Regions from separate parts of the Pseudoalteromonas carrageenovora IAM 12662 genome, predicted to be linked through region 1. Evidence: predicted binding sites of a transcription regulator. Region 1 holds the regulator's gene; each other region holds the start of a gene.

Region 1 (3,226 bases):
AATAACCTAAATCTTCTACAACGCGTAAAGCAACCGACTTCCCAGAACCAGAGCGGCCACTTATGATAATTAACTCCATTTATCACCCTTTTAAACTACGATTGATTAACAATAACTTGGTAAAGCTCAGCATCGGATTTTGCACAGCGTAACTGTTTACAAAATTCTTTGTCATTTAGTTTATCAGCTATGGTTGCGAGAGTCTTTAGGTGCTGTTGGTTATCACCATCTGGTACGATGAGTGCAACAAATATATCAACAGGGCGGTTATCAATCGCATCAAAATTTATGGCTGTCTCGCTTACAAGCACTATTGCTAATGGCTCTTCTGCGCCACTCATTCTTCCATGAGGAATTGCAATACCACGGCCTATGCCTGTGCTACCAAGCTTCTCTCTATTCATTAGAGCACACAAAATATCTTGCTGAGAAAGATAAGGAAGCTTTTCATGAGCGAGTTCGCTAATAAACTCTAAAATTCTTTTTTTGCTATTAAAAAGGACCGCAGCTTTGCTGCAGTCCTGGCATATAAGTGAGCTTAATTTCATCATATTAGTGTCGAGCAAGCTTCTCTTTGTGTTTAATAACTTGACGATCGAGCTTGTCAATCAACGAGTCTATGGCAGCATACATGTCTTGATGTTCGGTAGATGCAAATAACTCTGCACCACTTACATGGATTGTAGCTTCAGCTTTTTGGTTAAGTTTTTCTACATCGAGAATGACATGAACATTGTTTATATGATCAGAATGCCTTTCTAGCTTTGCAAATTTATTATTTACGTAGTCTCTTAATGAATCAGTAACATCTACATGACGACCAGTTAAGTTTAGTTGCATAAGCGTTTTCCTCTTTGTTTTGCGTCTTATATCAAACTCTTTCGTTGATTAGACGGTGGAATAGCCAGAGATTCGCGGTATTTTGCGATTGTGCGTCTAGCTACTTTAATTCCTTGCTCAGCCAATATATCCGCAATTTTACTATCACTCAATGGTTTTGCTGAGTTTTCTGCGGCAATCAGTTTTTTAATCAAAGCGCGTATTGCTGTAGATGAACACTCACCACCATTTTCGGTGCTTACGTGGCTTGAGAAAAAGTATTTAAGCTCAAATATACCACGTGGCGTGTGCATATACTTTTGAGTAGTTACACGCGAAATAGTCGACTCGTGCATCTCTACCATTTCAGCAACATCGTTTAAAACCATAGGTTTCATGGCTTCTGGACCGTGTTCAAAAAAGCCCTGTTGTTGCTTAACAATACAATTAGTTACTTTTAGTAGTGTGTCGTTTCTACTCTCTAGGCTCTTTATAAACCATTTAGCTTCTTGTAAATGAGAGCGAATAAATTGACTATCACCACTAGATTTAACTGTTCGTGACATAGCTGCATATTGGCTATTAACACGTATCTTAGGCATGCTATCTGGGTTTAGCTCAACTACCCAACGGCCTTTTATTTTTTTAACTGATACATCGGGGATCACATACTCTGATTCTTCCCTTACAATAGTATCTGCTGGCTTAGGGTTTAGAGTGTGAATTAACGTCATTACTTCTTTAAGCTCGTCTTCTTTGAGCTTAGTTTTCTTCATTAATGTACGATAGTCGCGAGCCGCTAATAGATCAATATGATCGGTTAAAATCATCTTTGTTTCATTGATAAAAGGCGTATCTTTATCAAACTGATTTAGCTGAATACACAAACACTCTTGTAAGCTACGAGCTGCTATACCCACCGGATCAAACAACTGAATACGTTTTAAAACGGCTTCTATTTCATCAAGTTCAACTTCGCCCTCGTCGTCGTTCTCTTGATTAAAGCTTTCTAAAATATCTTCACAGCTTAGCGTTAATATACCTGAGTCATCGACTGCTTCAACAATCGCTATTGCAATTGCTTCATCAGTAGGGCTAAACGGCGTGAGCTGTAATTGCCACATTAGGTATTCGTGAAGAGTTTCGGTTGAAGCACCTTGGTAAATAGACTCATCTTCTGGCATAGGGCCTGATGATGAAGCAGGAGCTGCGCTCATGTACTCATCCCAGCTTACATCCATAGCCATTTCGTCACTTACTGTGTCTTTAGTAAGTGCTTCACCACTGTCTTGCTCGTACTCGCTTGGTTTTTCGTCGGCATTAGCACTTACGGTTAATTCATCGTTATCTGCTTTTTGCTCGTTTTTGCCAGCTGATTCTTCCGTGTAATCTTGTTCATCTACTTCTAGAAGCGGATTGCTATCAAGCGCTTCTTGTATTTCTTGCTGGAGATCCAATGTACTGAGTTGCAACAAACGAATTGCTTGTTGCAGTTGTGGAGTCATTGTAAGTTGCTGGCCCATGCGCAGCTGTAATGATTGCCTCATGTATCTCTAACAATCCTTTTATGTTGTTATAATTAATACTAGCAGATGCTTAAAGACATGGCGTAAATGTTACAGCCTAAATTGCTCGCCTAAATAAACATCGCGTACCGTTTTATCATTTAATACGTGCTCTGGTGTACCAGAAGCGATTAACTCTCCATGAGAAACAATGTAGGCTTTTTCACAAACATCAAGGGTTTCTCTTACGTTATGATCGGTAATTAATACACCAATCCCACGATTTTTAAGATGTTCTATTATTTTCTTTATATCTAACACCGATATAGGGTCTACACCTGCAAAGGGTTCGTCGAGCAATATAAATTTAGGATTAGCAGCTAGTGCGCGTGCAATTTCTACGCGGCGTCGCTCACCACCCGATAAAGCCATACCTTGGCTGTCTCGAATATGTTGAATACTAAATTCATCTAACAAGTTGTTAAGCGTATCTTCTCTTGCTTTTTTGTTAAGCTCTTTCCGCGTTTCTAAAATAGCCATTAAATTTTGATAAACGGTAAGTTTTCTAAAAATTGATGACTCTTGTGGTAAGTAGCCTATGCCTAATCTAGCACGACTATGCATAGGTAAAAGAGTAATATCGTTCTCATCAATAGAAATTTTGCCTTTATCACTCGGTACAAGGCCCACTATCATATAAAATGTAGTGGTTTTACCTGCGCCGTTAGGCCCAAGCAATCCAACAATACTGCCAGCTTTGACTTCTAGACCAACATTTTTTACTACTTCACGGCCTTTATAGCTTTTTGCTAATAGCTCTGCTTTTAATGTACTCATGGCTGGCCTTTGTCACTTTTTTTTACTTTTTTAGGCTCAACAGGCACTAAAATAGTGTGAACGCG
Region 2 (3,226 bases), 1.5 Mb from region 1:
GTAATAAACGACGAATATTTGATAATGCCTCAACTGAGCGAGGAGCCATTGTTGTCTCGCCGTTTTCACCTACTTTAGGTAAATAATCAACAGCAACCGACACACTAATTCTACGTATTACACCGGTTTGTTGGCGCTTATGCGAAATAGTTGTATCGAGTTCGTAGTTACGCGTTGCCTCTTTATGGCTGCGTGTTGGAGAAGTGGCAGTGCCTGCTCCGCCTTGCCCTGCGACCTCAGGAATATTTGAATTAACCGGAGGCTGATTAGTCAGCGCACCAGGAATACCCACAGCTAAACCACCTATGTTACTTTCTTCAAATGTGGTTTCGCTACGTACAGCGGGTAAGTCGGGGTTGTAACGTTTTTGGGTTTCTTCTACAGCGCTAAAGTCCATACTTAAATCAACTTGGGCGGTATAATTACCTAGCCCTACAACCGGGATAAGTATGCTATCTATTTTTTCTAAGTATTCTTGTTCGCGCTTACGCTCAAGGTCGTACTCTTTACGAGAACGCGCTGCCAATGAACTTTGAGAGCCTGAATTTAATAAGCGGCCATTTTGATCGGTTACTGTTACACGAGCAGGCTCTAACCCTTGAACGGCTGACGCTATCATATCAACAACGGAGTCAATTTCTTCACCATCGAGCATTCTGCCGCGTTTAAGAGTAAGTACCACTGTGGCTGATGGCTTTTTTTCTCTACGTGCAAAAACGTTTTCTTTTGGTATAGCGAGCAATACTTTAGCGCGAGTTACATTGTTAAGCTCTTCAATGGTACGCGCAAGTTGTTGCTCTCGGCCATGCTTTAAACGTTCACGTTCTAAGCGTTGGCTTACACCAAAGCCCATATCTTGCATAATAATATCGCTACCCGATGTAGGCCCTTGCTCTAGCCCTTCGCGTGCCATTAATAGTTTAATATTTTGGTATTCGCTTTCATCAACCGATACGACATTTCCGTCTAGTTGGTATTCAATTTTTTGTGCATCTAAAAAATCAAGCGTTTGAATAAGCTCTTCTGTAGGCATTTTACCTAACGGACGCATATCTGGCTGGCGAGCCCAAATAATCACAAAAATAGCGATAGCTAAACAAATCGCTAATGCAATAACAAGCGTAACTTGGCGTAATACATCAACACCATTTAACGCACTTAAATAGCCCGATTTTTGCTCTTGTTGACTATCGCCATCGCTTTGCTCGAGTGTGCCACCAGCAAGTGCAAGGTCTGTAGATTGATTAGATTGCGCCACAATAATTCTCCACTACCTAGTTAAACAGGCATGTTCATGATTTCTTTGTAAGCTTCTACAAGTTTGTTACGAACCTGTACTGTTGCTTCAAATGCGACTGATGATTTTTGCGAAGCAATCATTGCATCGGCAAGCGATACACTGCGATCGCCCATTTCAACTGCTTTTACTTTTTGGCCTGTGTCTTGTTGTAGCTCATGCACTGTATTTAATGCATTACTTAACATATCGCCAAACTGTGCGCTTGAAGGTGATTGAACCTGAGTAGGCAGCTTATTTGCTTGATTACTGCGGCCAGCTTCTAAGGCCATTGATTGCATTTCTTGAAATACAGCGCTGTTTTGAATTTTCATAATTTTTCTCTGACGGTGCAGTTAACTCTTAAAGGTAATAAAGCACAAAGCATGCCAAATAAATAACCCTTTAAATACATACGGTTAACACTTAGATTGGTGAGTCAGAGTTTTGACAACCCTAAATTCGCAGTACGAATTTAGGGTTTATAGGAAGCTATGCTGGAAGTGAAATACCTAAGTCGCGCATTTGCGCTAATTTATAACGTAAAGTTCGCGGACTAATACCGAGTGTTTCGGCTACGTCTTTTCGCTTACCTTGGCAACGCGCTAACGTTTCTAAAATTATTCGATGCTCTTTATCTTTTAGTTCGTCTTTATAGCTGCCGGTATCTGGTGTTGGCAAATCTTGTTGAGGAATTACATCAGCACTTTTCTGATCGTAATAAGCGTTACTCAACGACTTTTTCTCTACTGTTTCACTTTTTTCAGGCTGTGGAATAACAAAGTTGCTCGGTGCTAAATTTTCAATAAAAATTGCATGCTCATTTATTGTATCGCCACTTCGCAGTATAAGTGCACGTTGAATCACGTTATCAAGTTCGCGCACATTGCCAGGCCACGCATGCGCAAGTAACTTTTGCTCGGCCACGCTATCTAAATACGCCATTGGCTCTTTGCTTTTAGCTATGTGGCGCTCTATTAAGTGTTTAGCTAACACAATTATATCACCAGGGCGCTCGCACAAAGGTCGCCACATAAGCGGAAACACATTTAATCTGTAATATAAATCTTCTCGAAACTGATTATCTGCCACTGCTTCTTTTAAGTCGCGGTTACTTGTTGCAAGTACACGTACATTTAACTGAATTGTTTTACGACCACCTAAACGCTCCACTTCGCGCTCTTGCAAAACGCGTAATAATTTAGCCTGTAGGCCTAAATCCATTTCGGTTATTTCATCAAGCAAAATAGTGCCGCCTTGTGCTTGTTCAAATTTACCAGGACACGCTTGAATAGCACCTGTAAAGGCGCCTTTTTCATAGCCAAACAAGGTTGCTTCAAGCATATTTTCAGGTATTGCCGCACAATTAATTGCTACAAAAGGCTCATTGCAGCGGTTTGATTTATCATGAATATAGCGTGCTAATACTTCTTTACCTGAGCCACTAGGGCCAAGCACCATAACACTTGCATCAGAGCGCGCAACTTTACTTGCCAGCTCTAGGAGTTGAATACTCGTTGGATCGGCAACAATGGGGCCATCAGTGTCTTTAGGTTTTTCAGGTAGGTAACGGCTCACCATGTTTAGCAGCACTTCGGGGGCAAATGGTTTTGCCATGTAATCAATAGCCCCTAAGCGCATAGCCTCTACTGCATCGTCAATTGTTGCATAAGCGGTCATCATCAATACGGGTAAATCAGGGTGATTTAATTTAATACTACGCAGTAAATCAAGGCCACTCATTGCGCCCATTTGTACTTCACTTACCACTAACGAAAATGACTCTTTTTTAAGTAATAGCATTGCTTGCTCTGCACTATTTGCAGCAACACATTCAATACCCGACATTTCAAGCGTATCAATCAAGGCTTCGCGTAAGCCCGCATCATCCTCGACAACTAAAATAGTGTTACTCATGATGATTCCTCTAATTTAGATGTTGTTTTAATG
Region 3 (3,226 bases), 990 kb from region 1:
AGTTGTTCCATCGATAGGATCTACAATCCATTGGTAATCTGCATCCTTGCCTTTGTGCTCACCTAGTTCTTCACCAACAATTGAGTGAGTAGGGTAAGACTGTAAAATTGTGTCGCGAATTACGGCTTCGGCTTCTTTATCAATGTTAGTTACTAAGTCGTTAGCGCCTTTTTGTTGCACTTCAACTTTTGATAAATCTTCGCCAGCGCGAAGTAAAATTTTGCCTGCGTTACGCGCAGCGCGAACCGCAATGTTTAACATTGGATGCATGGTGTTACCTTTGGGTTGTAAAAGAACGTTTGTATATTTCAGCCGGCGTATTTTAGCGACTTTTGACATAAAGTAAACAATAAACCCCAAATAAATGCGGGTGTTTTTTGTACAGCCCTGAAAGTGCATACTTTTTTAAAACATAATTATCTGCATTTAAATAAATTAATTTTAAATAATACTTTACCTAAAGTTAACTTGAGGTTTTATCGTGGCCTCAACTTAAACAAATAAGGAAAGTTATGTATTTAGAACATGTAAACTTAGTCGCAAGTGATATCGATTCAATGCTAGCGTTTTATCAAGCGGCATTTCCATATTGGTCAATTAGAAGTGAAGGACAAGGCGATTGGTATGGTAAACCAAGGCGCTGGGTCCATTTTGGTGATGATACCCACTACATAGCTATAAGCGACCATGGAGAGGGAGAAAATAGGTACTTGTCGGGGCATCAAGTTGGCTTTGCTCATTTTGCATATGTTACGAATAATTTAAATGCAGTGGTAACGCGTTTAAATAAAGCGGGTTTTAAAGTAAGTAAAAAAGGTAGCACCAATCCATTTAGAAAAAATGTGTATTTTATTGACCCCGCAGGCTTTGAAATAGAGTTTGTAGAATATTTAAGCGATATACCAAGTGAGCGAAATAACGATTTATAGTCATCCCCTAAGCACCGTAAGGCACGGTGCTTAGATAAATTTTTATTATCGATTACTACTACCAGCACCAAGTTGAGTTTTTAGCTCATTGGCAAAACTCATAAACTTCTCTTTAATTGTGCGCTTAACTTTTACTTCTACCGAGCCTAATATGGCTTTACCCTCAATATAAATAGTCGGGCCTTGGCGTTTATTAAGCGATACCGATTTGTTTTCAAAGCTGCTTAATGTACAAAACATCTTAGATACTACATTTACATGATCTGGCACGTATATTTCATCACTACCAAATATGCAATTAACGTGAATGGTTACATTTTGATGTGCAAATATAGCGTCAGTAAAATCAAGTACCACTGAGCCCATATAGTTGCTTAAGTAAATATTTTTTGGCACAACCCACTGACCGCTTCGCTCATTTGAGCCTAATATACTGCGCAGTGTAAAATCGTCATCGCTATTTTGTTGTGCACTATAATTTGGAGAAAATTGCGTGTGTTTTTGCGCTTTATATTGCTGATCAGTGTTAAGTGTTAAATCTTCCACTAAGTTCATTAATACTTCGTTTGAGTTTGCATCCATAGCTTCATCTAAACGTCGTTCAAATGCCTCTACAGAAATAACCCCGTGACTGTAATTATAAATCAGCTGGTCAATCACTTGTTCACGAACGTGTTCTATTGGGCGGTCTTCAATTTTTACAGACATTAGGAGCAATCCTTTTATTAAGCGAGTACAAACTAGAAAGCAATCAACGTACCAATATTAATACCTTTAATTATCAGTGGTTTAATTTTATTATAGTGCTTTGCTGTTTGTTATATTAACGATAGATTAACCAAAAGTGCAATTATCTAGCTATTTTCACTACTTAAGAAAGTTTTACCGATAAGTCTGTAAAACTTTACTCAAAGCTTGTGTACCACAAATGTTGGTTGTGGTTTAAGTCTATGATTTTTATGTGAAAATAAAGTTGGCCTAAAGCTCGCATTAACTAATTCGTCTTTAATCAAAAGGAGAAAGATTATGAAAACATTCAACAAATCTATGATTGCAGCGTTAGTTCTTGGTACTACAGCAATGGGTGCACAGGCAAGCAGCTGGGAAAACGAAAGTAAAGATGCTTGGATTGATGGTAAGGCAGAAACAGTGCTTCTTATGAACACTAATCTAAACAACTTTGACATTAACACTGATGTAAAAAATGGCAAGGTAGTACTTACAGGTAAAGTAAACAGCGACCTAGATAAAGAGTTAGCTGAAGAACTTGTACTTAGCCTAGATGGCGTAATGGATGTAGATAACAACTTAACTGTTGTTAAAGATATGGATGCTAAAACTACAGATACCGATATGGACACTGATGACAACGACTTAACTGACGCTAAAATCACCACGGTAATTACAACTCGCTTCTTATTTGACTCAGAAGTTGACGGTACGGACATTGATGTTGATACCGACAACGGCGTAGTGAAGCTAAAAGGTTCTGTTGAATCTGAAGCTGAAAAGCAGTTAGCAATCAAAATTGCTAAAAACGCTGAAGATGTTCGTGACGTAGTTGATGAATTAACTATCGTTGCTGAATAATACACTATACTAAAAGCCCAGCACTGCTGGGCTTTTTACTTTGTCATTTTAAAGGAGTTACACCATGGATATTATTCGTATTATTTTGTCGATTTTATTGCCACCACTGGGCGTGTTTTTACAAGTTGGTTTAGGTATGCACTTTTGGCTAAATATTTTACTAACACTACTGGGTTACTTCCCGGGTTTAATACACGCAATTTATATAATTGCCAAAAAGTAATGCCGCACTTTATGTAATGTAAGCCGACTTTCTAAACGGCTTACATACCTTCCCTGCTTTAAATCCCCCTATTTTTATATTATTACCCACTTAAAAGATTACTATTTAAGCAGTTAGCTTACTGATTGTTAAAATAAAGGTTTTTGCTAGTGACAAGCCCTTAAAAAGTTTTTATACTGCAACCCGCTTTAGTCGCTCTGTGGCTAAACGCTTCAAAAATTAACTGCCTTGCAGTTATATAAAGTTGGCCCCTTAGCTCAGTTGGTTAGAGCACACGACTCATAATCGTTAGGTCCCCAGTTCGAGTCTGGGAGGGGCCACCACTTTTCAAAGCGTTCTGTTTTCATATATCTTAGTACAAATTAGCTCATCTTATTTTAGTTTAATAGCACATTCGTCTATGTAGTTTCTCGCTTAAATTATTTGTTTCGGCCATTTGGTTTTTTATTCTCAATCTTGTAATTAATAGAAACCGTCAGAACGC

What was found. The regulator sigma-54, encoded in region 1, starts transcription at its own class of promoters, with help from an activator protein. The targets are predictions, from matches to a motif close to GTTGGCACGNNNNTNGNNT.
Region 2: the regulator sigma-54 is predicted to act here: its motif matches at 1,652-1,670, upstream of fliE (flagellar hook-basal body complex protein FliE).
Region 3: the regulator sigma-54 is predicted to act here: its motif matches at 1,675-1,693, upstream of ALFOR1_RS14640 (LiaF domain-containing protein).

The regions. Positions count from the first base shown of each region.
Region 1 covers NZ_LT965928.1:592,200-595,425, forward strand. Annotated here, with positions in the region: gene rapZ (RNase adapter RapZ) at 1-79, opposite strand, end outside; gene ALFOR1_RS02755 (PTS sugar transporter subunit IIA) at 96-548, opposite strand; gene hpf (ribosome hibernation promoting factor) at 553-840, opposite strand; gene ALFOR1_RS02765 (RNA polymerase factor sigma-54) at 867-2,366, opposite strand; gene lptB (LPS export ABC transporter ATP-binding protein) at 2,436-3,161, opposite strand; gene lptA (lipopolysaccharide transport periplasmic protein LptA) at 3,158-3,226, opposite strand, start outside.
Region 2 covers NZ_LT965928.1:2,672,705-2,675,930, forward strand. Annotated here, with positions in the region: gene fliF (flagellar basal-body MS-ring/collar protein FliF) at 1-1,258, opposite strand, end outside; gene fliE (flagellar hook-basal body complex protein FliE) at 1,279-1,611, opposite strand; gene ALFOR1_RS12140 (sigma-54-dependent transcriptional regulator) at 1,769-3,193, opposite strand; gene ALFOR1_RS12145 (sensor histidine kinase) at 3,190-3,226, opposite strand, start outside.
Region 3 covers NZ_LT965928.1:3,218,612-3,221,837, reverse strand. Annotated here, with positions in the region: gene suhB (inositol-1-monophosphatase) at 1-270, opposite strand, end outside; gene ALFOR1_RS14645 (VOC family protein) at 513-929, shown strand; gene ALFOR1_RS14640 (LiaF domain-containing protein) at 975-1,637, opposite strand; gene ALFOR1_RS14635 (BON domain-containing protein) at 1,956-2,519, shown strand; gene ALFOR1_RS14630 (YqaE/Pmp3 family membrane protein) at 2,584-2,742, shown strand; tRNA gene ALFOR1_RS14625 (tRNA-Ile) at 2,989-3,065, shown strand.